Regions from separate parts of the Mycobacterium sp. E2327 genome, predicted to be linked through region 1. Evidence: predicted binding sites of a transcription regulator. Region 1 holds the regulator's gene; each other region holds the start of a gene.

The links. Region 1 encodes LexA, which represses DNA repair genes until DNA is damaged. Its sites were predicted from a motif close to CGAACANNTGTTCG; they were not measured.
Region 2: ruvC (crossover junction endodeoxyribonuclease RuvC) is a predicted target of LexA. The motif match lies at 1,570-1,583, and genes of this name have one in related genera.
Region 3: A5712_RS28730 (error-prone DNA polymerase) is a predicted target of LexA. The motif match lies at 1,940-1,953, and genes of this name have one in related genera.

What each region holds. Positions count from the first base shown of each region.
Region 1 covers NZ_LZKE01000141.1:26,667-29,938, forward strand. The annotation lists gene A5712_RS16750 (LGFP repeat-containing protein) at 1-1,844, shown strand, start outside; gene lexA (transcriptional repressor LexA) at 1,853-2,539, opposite strand; gene A5712_RS16760 (LysM peptidoglycan-binding domain-containing protein) at 2,840-3,272, shown strand, end outside.
Region 2 covers NZ_LZKE01000030.1:8,910-12,181, forward strand. The annotation lists gene ruvB (Holliday junction branch migration DNA helicase RuvB) at 1-344, opposite strand, end outside; gene ruvA (Holliday junction branch migration protein RuvA) at 394-987, opposite strand; gene ruvC (crossover junction endodeoxyribonuclease RuvC) at 984-1,553, opposite strand; gene A5712_RS03855 (DUF4178 domain-containing protein) at 1,696-2,307, shown strand; gene A5712_RS03860 (DUF2617 family protein) at 2,318-2,821, shown strand; gene A5712_RS03865 (DUF4247 domain-containing protein) at 2,818-3,249, shown strand; gene A5712_RS03870 (DUF350 domain-containing protein) at 3,272-3,272, shown strand, end outside.
Region 3 covers NZ_LZKE01000251.1:24,524-27,795, reverse strand. The annotation lists gene otsB (trehalose-phosphatase) at 1-433, opposite strand, end outside; gene A5712_RS28735 (wax ester/triacylglycerol synthase domain-containing protein) at 475-1,800, opposite strand; gene A5712_RS28730 (error-prone DNA polymerase) at 1,969-3,272, shown strand, end outside.

The DNA.
Region 1 (3,272 bases):
GCCTGGCCGGACCCGACAGCCGCGTGGCCACCTTCTCCGCCGGCGACAAGCCGGTGATCTTCTGGACGTCCGACCACGGCGCGTTCGTGGTGCGCGGCGCGTTGAACGCCGCCTGGGACAAACTCGGCAGCTCGGGTGGCGTGCTCGGCGCGCCGGTCGGCGACGAGACCTACGCCGGTGAAGTCACCTCCCAGAAGTTCAGCGGCGGCGAGATCTCCTGGAACAGGAAAACCAAGGAGTTCACCACCAACCCGGCGACGCTGGCCGACCAGCTCAAGGGCCTGCAGGTAGCCATCGATCCGAACGCGGCCATCAACATGGCCTGGCGCGCGGCCGGCGGCGCCGGCGGCCCGTTGGGCGCCAAGCAGGGCGGGTCGTATCCCATCGGCGGCGACGGGGTCGCGCAGAACTTCGCCAACGGGAAGGTGTTCTTCAGCCCGGCCACCGGGGCCAACGCCCTCGAGACCGACATCCTCGCCAAGTACGAGTCGCTGGGCGGCCCGGCCGGCAGCGACCTGGGTTTCCCCACCGCCAACGAGGCCGACGGCGGCATCGGCCCGGCCAGCCGGATCGCCACGTTCGCCGCGGCCGACAAGCCGGTCATCTTCTGGACCTCCGACCACGGCGCGTTCGTCGTGCGCGGCGCGATGAAGGCCGCGTGGGACAAGCTGCGCGGTCCGAGCGGCAAGCTGGGCGCCCCGGTTGGCGACCAGGCCGTGGACGGCGACGTGGTGTCGCAGCAGTTCACCGGCGGCAAGATCTCCTGGAACCGGGCGAAGAACTCGTTCAGCACCGACCCGTCCAACCTGGCTCCGTTGCTGTCGGGCCTGCAGGTGTCCGGGCAGAACCAGCCGAGCACCGCGGCGATGCCCTCGCACGCCAAGAAGTTCACCTGGCAATGGTGGTGGCTGCTGGCCGCGATCCCGATTCTGCTGCTGATCCTGCTCGCGGTGCTGCTGGCGTTCACCTGGCGCCGCCGCCGGCGTCGGCGCGGCGCCGGCGACACCGGGGCCTACGAGCCCGAGCGCGACCTGGCCGCCGCCGGCTACGACGCTCCGGGCAACGGCCACTGGGGCCACGACGACGCGGAGGCGGCCACCGACTACGCCCCGTTCGGCCTGGAGCAGCCGGAGCATCAGCTTCCGGACGATGCCGGGCCGGCGCCGCGAGTCAGTTGGACCCGCGGGGCCGACGCCGGGGCCGCCGACGCGGACGAAGACCCCGACGCGGTGGACACCGATTCCATCCCGCTCGCCTCTGGGGCGACGCTGGCGGAGGCCGGCTACGACGACGTCCCCGAGGCGGAGGCCGGATACCCCGAGGTCGCCGCCGAGGACGTCGACTACACGGGCACCGAATACCTGCCCGGCTACGAAGACGACGAGTACGCCGATCCCGGCTACCCGGACGTCGCGGTTCCCCGCACCCCGCCGGAAGCCGCCTACGTGGGTGAGGTGCCGGTTGCCGAGGAACCGGACGCCGACTATCCCGAGCCGGAACCCCCGGACGGCGCCACCGACGCCGTCGCCGACGCCGCGGCCGCCGCGGGGGCGCTAGGGGCGACGGAGCCCCGAACCGGGCGCCACGCGGCCACGGACGAGGAAGACGTGCCGGAATCGGCGGCCGCTGCGACCAACGCCGCCCCGGCCGCCGGTGGGCGCCCGACGATCCACCTGCCACTGGAGGATCCCTACCAGGCGCCCGACGGCTACCCGATCAAGGCCAGCGCCCGCTTCGGGCTGTACTACACCCCGGGCAGCGAGCTCTACCACGACACGCTGGCCGAAATCTGGTTGGCCAGTGAGGAAGTCGCGCAGGCCAACGGCTTCATCAAAGCCGACTGAGCCGGCCGCTACACCTTGCGGATCACGGTGACGACCTTGCCGAGCACGGTCGCGTCGTTGCCCGGTATGGGGTCGAATGCCGGGTTGTGCGGCATCAGCCACACCTGACCGCCGGCGCGCTTGAAGGTTTTGACGGTGGCCTCGCCGTCGATCATGGCGGCGACGATGTCGCCGTTGTCGGCGACGTGCTGCTGGCGCACCACCACCCAGTCGCCGTCGCAGATCGCCGCCTCGACCATCGAGTCGCCCACGACCTTGAGCAGGAACAGGGTGCCCTCGCCGACCAGCTCGCGAGGCAGCGGGAAGACGTCCTCGACGGCCTCCTCGGCGAGGATCGGTCCGCCGGCGGCGATGCGCCCGAGCACCGGCACGTAGCTGGGTTCCGGCAGCGCGTCCGAGCCGGCGACGTCGGTGACGGGCGCCGCCTCGGTGGTTTCCTCGCTGCCGCGGACGTCCACGGCCCGCGGCCGGTTCGGGTCGCGGCGCAGGTAGCCCTTGCGCTCCAGCGTGCGTAGCTGGTGGGCCACCGACGACGTCGACGTCAGGCCGACGGCGTCGCCGATTTCCCTGATGCTCGGGGGATAGCCGCGGGTGGTGACCGACTCGCGGATGACGTTCAGGATGGTGCGCTGCCGTTCGGTCAGCGATGAATCGACGGATGAGCTGATCGAGGGAGTGTCGTTGCTGTCGCTCATGGGTTGAATGTAGCGGGAGGGCGGCCAAGAATCAAACATGTGTTCGACTGGCGTGTCGCCGGGGCCCAAAGGCCCTTGGGCCGGGGCGTCAAGACCCTATAGCTGCTGAATCACATGTGTGTAACTTTTGCGGGGATCGGGTACCTGTGCTGCATGTCAGAGGTCGCGCTTCCGGATCTGTCGGTGGTGCGGTCTAGCGTTTTGCTTGCTCGACACGCTTCGCTCAAATGTTCGGTCATCGAACATACGAGCGATATAGTCGAACACACGAGCGAGAACAACTGACCGGAGGAACGCAAGATGACAATCACCTACACCGTCTCGCCGCGTACCAGCAGCGTTCGCCGCCCGGTCAACGGGCCGGTGCCGGGGCTCTACCCAGGGCGGGACGGGCTGACCGGCTCGCGCCGGCCCGGCCCGTCCAGGCCGGCCGGCACGCCGCTGCGCTACCACGGCACCGGCGTCGCGATGTCCGTCGCCCCGCATCGCAGGCGTCCCGTCACGCTGGCCACGACGCTGGGGCTGGCGCTGGTCGCCGGGGTCATCACCCTGTGGCTGGGGCTGGTCGCCAACTTCGGGCAGGCGGTCAACGGCGACTCCGGGGGATCGGCCGCCGCCGTGCCGGATCGGCTGGCCGTCGTGCGGGTTGAGCCCGGCGAGTCCCTGCAGGACGTCGCCCACCGGGTGGCGCCGGAAGCGCCGGCCCGCCAGGTCGCCGATCGGATCCGCGAGC
Region 2 (3,272 bases), on a different contig from region 1:
TCGATGAATAACACGTCGTGCTCGACCAGGTTGGACAGCATCGCGGCCAGGTCGCCGGCGCGTTCCAGCGCCGGACCGGACGTCACCCGCAACGACGAGCCGAGCTCCGCCGCGATGATCATCGCCAGCGAGGTCTTGCCCAGCCCCGGCGGACCGGACAGCAGGATGTGATCCGGTGTGCCGCCGCGGTTCTTGGCCCCCTCGATGACCAGCTGCAGCTGCTCGCGCACCCGCGACTGCCCGATGAACTCCCGCAGGGAGCGGGGCCGCAGGCTGACGTCGATGTCGCCCTCGCCGACGGTCAGCGCCGGCGAGACGTCGCGGTCGGAGAAGTCGTCGGTCATTTGCGCCGCTCCTCCTCATCGCTCCGCTCTGCATCGTCGCCGGCGCGCGTCATCGCGACTTACCCAGCAGGGACAGGGCGGCCCGCAGCGCGCTGGACGTGGTCGCCTCGTGATCGCCGGCCAGCACCTTGTCGGTGGCCTCCTCGGCCTGCTTGGCGGCGAAGCCCAGGCCGACCAGCGCCTCCACCACCGGGCTGCGCACCGCGTGGCCGTTGACGAGCGGCGCCCCGTTGGTCGCGGCCACGGCCCCGACCTTGTCGCGCAGCTCCAGCACCATCCGCTCGGCGCTGCGCTTGCCGATGCCGGGCACCCGGGTCAGCGCGGCGACGTCGCCGTCGTGCAGGACCTGGCGCAACGTGGCGGCGTCGTGCACCGCCAGCGTCGCCATCGCCAGCCGCGGCCCCACCCCCGACACCGACAGCAGCGTCAGGAACAGGTCGCGGGTCTGCGCGTCGGTGAACCCGTACAGCGTCATCGAGTCCTCGCGCACGATCATCGCGGTGATCAGCCGGGCCTCGCTGCCCTGCCGCAGCGTCGCCAGCGTCGACGGCGTCGCGTTGACCCGGTAGCCGACGCCGGCCGCCTCGATCACGACGTGGTCGAGCGCCACCTCGAGCACCTCGCCGCGCACCGACGCGATCATCGGGCGGCCGCCTTGCGCGTCGCCGCCAACTTGGCCCGGTAGGCGTGCCGTTGCTGCGCGGCGAGGGCCTCGGCGGCGGCCATCCGGGCGATCATCGGCGCGCGCCAGCTGTGGCAGATCGCCAACGCCAACGCGTCGGCCGCGTCGGCCGGCGTCGGTTTGGCCTGCAGCGCAAGGATTTTGGTGACCATCGTGGTGACCTGCGCCTTGTCGGCGAACCCGTTGCCGGTGACCGCGGCCTTCACCTCGGTGGGGGTGTGGAAGTGCACGTCGATGCCGCGCCTGGCCGCCGCCAGCGCGACCACGCCGCCGGCCTGCGCGGTGCCCATCACGGTCGACACGTTGTGCTGGGAGAACACCCGCTCGATGGCCACCACGTCCGGCCGGTGGGTGTCCAGCCAGTGCTCGACGGCATCGCTGACGGCCAGCAACCGCTTGGTCAGCGGCGCGTCCGAGCCGGTGCGCACCACGTCGACGTCGAGCGCGACGACCTTGCGCCCCCCACCGGTCTCCACAACCGCCAGGCCGCATCGGGTCAGCCCCGGGTCGACGCCCATCACGCGCATTGCCGGCTCCTTCGTACGAACAGCTGTTCGAGAGCCTAACCGGCGACACCGACGGCATCCGGTAGGACACGCTGCCCTCGGGTAAAAGCTGTTAACTTATAGCCCACGTTCGCTCTAGCCCTGTGGCAACGGAAGGTTCAGCGTGGGAACAGTCCTGCTCGTCCTGGCGGCGGTGCTGTTCATCGCGTCGATCGTGGTGCTGGTCATCGCTTTGCGGCGACCCAAGAAGCCGGCCCCGCCGCGGGGGCGCTCCGACCCGCTGTCGTTCAACGCCATGCCGCAGTTCGGGCCCCGCCAACTCGGCCCCGGCGCGATCGTCAGCTACGGCGGCGTCGACCTCGTGGTGCGCGGCTCGGTGACGTTCCGCGAGGGGCCGTTCGTGTGGTGGGAGCACCTCCTGGAGGGCGGCGACCAGCCGATCTGGCTGAGCGTCGAAGAGGACGACGGGCGCCTGGAGCTGGCCATGTGGGTCACCCGCAAGGACCTCACTCTGCAGCCCGGTGACCAGTACGTCATCGACGGCGTGGCCTTCCACGAGACCGAGCGCGGCCGGGCGTCCTACACCACCGAGGGCACCACCGGCCTGCCCGCCGGCGGCGAGATGGAATTCCTCGACTGCACCAACGCCAACGAGAGCGCCCTGCTGTCGTTCGAGCGCTGGGCACCGGACATGCCCTGGGAGGTTTCGACGGGCAAGTCCGTCGTGCCCGGGGAGCTGACCGTCTACCCCGCGCCCCCACCCTCCTCGCCATAGGACCGCCTCGGTGCCCCTCCATCAGCTCGCCGTGACTCCGGCGGACGTGTCCGGGGAACGGCTGGGGCTCGCGCTCAACGCGCCCGCGCCGGCGCCGCTCGCCACCTGTTCGCTGGAGCATCCGGACGGCGGCGCGCTGCTGCTCGGCGTGCTGGGCGCATCGCACGTGGTCGCGGTCGAGCACGCGAAAGGCCAGTTCTCCGAACAGGTTTCGTGTACCGCCCGCGGCATCGGCGGCGACCTGCCGCGGCGCACCGACGCCCCCGGCTACCGGCTGCGGTCCCGCACCGAGACGCACGAGGAGGCGAGCTTCCGCCGGCTGGCCGGCGAGCTGCGCGAACGCTGTGCGCGGCAACCGGGCTGGCTCGGCGGCACGTTCCCCGGCGACGACGCCGCGCTGACCGCCCTGGCCGCCGAGCCCGACGGCGCCGGATGGCACTGGCAGACCTGGCATCTGTACCCGCTGGAGTCGGGCGGCGTGGTGGTGCACACCGAGAGCCGGTGGCGCCCGTGAGCCGCAACCGCCTGTTCCTGATCTCCGGGGCGCTGGCCGTCGCCGCAATCGCCTGCCTGGTCTTCGGAATCATCTTGGAGCAGAAGGACATCGGGTCCTACATCGCGAGCCATTACCACGAGTACTCCCGCGACGTGAACGGCACGCGCTACCAGTGCACCGGCTCCCCCGACCAGGTCGCCGACGCGCTCGCCGACTATCAGGCCCCCGAGGCGCGCGCGTCCAACGGCGACAGCGAGTACCTGCGGTACAGCAACAACATCGTGATCGTCGGGCCCGACGGCAACAATCCGTGCAGCATCCGCGTCGAACCCCTGAGCGCCGGATACAGCCACGGCGCATTCGTCTTCCTGGGCCCCGGCTTCTTCCCGGGCTCCCCGTCGGGCGGCGCCGGCGGCACCCCGGGCGGCCCCGGCGGAACCAAGTGATCTAACCGCAAAGGAGACAACCA
Region 3 (3,272 bases), on a different contig from region 1:
CGTCCGGGTCGTTGACGATCTCGGACAGCGTGCCGTCGAAGTCGTAGAACACGGCCGGCCCGCGGGCGGCCAGGGCGTCGAGCGCCTCCAGCGCGTCCGGCAGCTCCGACATCCGGCGGTCCCCGGTGCGCACAGCGATCTGGTCGAGGTCGTCGACGACCGCGTCGGCGTCAACCGCCGGGCGGACACCGATGACCAACGCGAACCCGTGCTCGCGCGCCGCCCGGACGACGGCCGCGTCGCCCGCGATGACGACGCTCCGGCCCGGCCGCACGCCCGCACGCCCGAGCTCGTCGCTCGACGAAAAGCCGCCGGTATCGACGCCCACGTCGTGCAGCCGACCCACCAGTACGTCGGTCGACCCCAACGCGGCGTCGAACAGCACCGCGTCGTGACGGCGAGGGTCGATGGTGACCGGCTCCAAGGTGGGCACCGATCCACCCTCTCACGGTGACCACGGCCACCGGGTCCGGGTCAGCGCAGCGACGACGGGTGCGCCCGCAGCGACCGGTTCGGAAACGCGCGGGCCTTGCTCCTGCGCCGGCGGTCCTTGCTGAACAGCAACACCGAGTCCTGGCTCAGCGCGACCAGCCGCGCCACACCCAGTTCGATGCCGGCGGCCAGCCGCTTGACGTCGGCCGCGGCGTCGTATTCGCCGGTGATGCCGAACACCACCTCGTCGCCGTAGCTGAGCACGCCCACCCCGGTGCTCAGCCGCACGGCGGTCGGGGGAATCGGCAGGAAGCGCTCCAACGTCCGGCCCATCAGCCGCAGCTGGTGGCGGGGACCCGGCGCGTTGGTCGCCAGCGTCACGGTCGCGCGTTGCGGCAGCCGCGCCAGCAGTTGTATCACGTTGCTGCGCAACATCGTCGGCAACATGTTGAGCGCCGACTCGACGAGGCCGGGCTCGTCGGTGTGCTCGGCCTTCTGGGCTTTCCAAAGGTCGTGCACCGCCCGCAACAGCTGCACGGGGTCCTCGTGCTCGACGGGCAGATACGGCAGCATGGCCGATCGCATCGGCATCGGCACCAGCGTGCGCAGCGAATCGGCCCGCGGTTGTTCGCCGCGGCCCAGCAGCATCGTGCGGAAGCCCTCAGTGATGGCCGCGAGGGCAACGTCGTTGACGGTCACCCCGAATTTGCGGCACACGCGGTCGACGTCGGCGCGCGGCACCCGCACGGTGCCGTACTTACGCATGGTGGTGACCGCGCCGACCGCGGGCCGCGCCGCCGGCCATATCGCCCCGACGAGGGAGTCCGCCAGCCCCGCAGCCCGCCCGAGCGCGTCGACCCAGCCGCGCTTGTCGTCCTGCGTCGGCGAAATCCCCTTCGGGCCCGCGTGATTGGCGAACGTGTCGCGCTCGGCGTCGTCGCAAAGCCGGGTGAGCAGGTGGGCGGCGGAGTGGCCGTCGGCCAGCCAGTGATGGACCTTCATCAGGATCGCCCACCGGTTGCCGCGCAGCCCCTCGATGACCCAGCACTCCCACAGCGGACGGTCCAGGTCGAGGGGGCGCTCCAGGGCATGGGCGATGGCCCGCGACAATTCGGCGTCATCGCCCGGTCGCCGAACCGCCACCCGGCGCACGTGATGGGCGAAATCGAGCCCCGGGCAGTCCATCCACTCGAAGTCCTGGGTTCGCAGCACCTGCGTGCACCGCGGAATCGACGGAAGTCGTTGCGCCAGCAGATCTTTCAGTAGTTCGTCATCGGGGGCCGGACCGTCCACGATGGCGACCGCCCCGATCGCCAGGCTGGCATGCTGATCGGGGAACGCCGTGTCCAGTGTCTTCACCTGCGCCATGCTCAGTCCCCGCCGTCGAATTTTGATCTTGTACCAGTATCTGCGCGGCAGGTTATGCCCGGTAGGCCCCGCAGCGTTAAGACCTTGTTTAGGAGTTGAAGATCCGTTTAACAACTGTTGTCACGAGCCAGGGTTAAATCGAACATACATTCGAGTAGACTCGGCGACGTGGGTTGGTTTAACGGGCCGCTGAGCTGGTCGGAAATGGAGCGGGTGCTCGACGGCAAGCCGCGCCACGCCGGCGCGCCGGCGGATCCTCCCGAGGACGCCCCGTTGTCGCGCAGGCGCGGGACGTATCAGCCGCCCGACGACACCCGGCCGGCCCGCTCCTCCGTCCCGTATGCCGAGCTGCACGCGCACTCGGCGTTCAGCTTCCTCGACGGCGCCAGCACCCCCGAGGAGATGGTGGAGGAGGCCGCCCGGCTGGGCCTGCGCGCCCTGGCGCTGACCGACCACGACGGGCTGTACGGGGCGGTGCGGTTCGCCGAGGCGGCCGCCGAACTCGAGCTGCCCACCGTCTTCGGCGCCGAACTCTCGCTGGGGCCGGGCGCCCGCACCGAGCAGCCCGACCCGCCCGGCCCCCACCTGCTGGTGTTGGCCCGCGGCCCGGAGGGGTACCGACGGCTGTCGCGGCAACTGGCCGCGGCGCACCTGGCCGGCGGGGAGAAGGGCAAGCCGCGCTACGACATCGACGCGCTGACCGAGGCCGCCGGCGGGCACTGGCACATCCTCACCGGCTGCCGCAAAGGCCATGTGCGCCAGGCGCTTTACCAGGGCGGGCCGGACGCGGCGGAGCGGGCGCTGGCCGACCTGGTGGACCGGTTCGGCGCGCACCGGGTCAGCGTCGAGCTGACCCGGCACGGTCACCCGCTCGACGACGAACGCAACGCCGCGCTGGCCGGGATCGCGCCGCGCTTCGGCGTCGGCGTCGTCGCCACCACCGCAGCGCATTTCGCGGATCCGTCGCGCGGGCGGCTGGCCATGGCGATGGGCGCCATCCGGGCCCGGGAGTCCCTGGATTCGGCCGCCGGGTGGCTCGCCCCGCTGGGCGGTTCACACCTGCGCTCCGGCGACGAGATGGCCCGCTTGTTCGCCTGGCGCCCCGATGCGGTGACGGCCGCCGCCGAGCTCGGCGAGCAGTGCGCGTTCGGGCTGGCGCTCATCGCGCCGCAGCTGCCGCCGTTCGACGTGCCCGCCGGGCACACCGAGGACAGCTGGCTGCGGCAGCTGACCATGGCGGGCGCGCGCGAGCGTTACGGGCTCCCGGAATCGGCGCCGCGCGCGTACGCTCAGATCGAGCACGAGCTGAAAGTCATTGCGCACCTGACGTTTCCGGGTTACTTCCTGGTGGTGCACGACATCGCCCGGTTCTGCCGCCAGAACAACATCCTGTGCCAGGGCAGGGGATCGGCGGCCAATTCCGCGGTCTGTTACGCCCTCGGGGTCACCGCGGTGGACCCGGTGGCCAACGA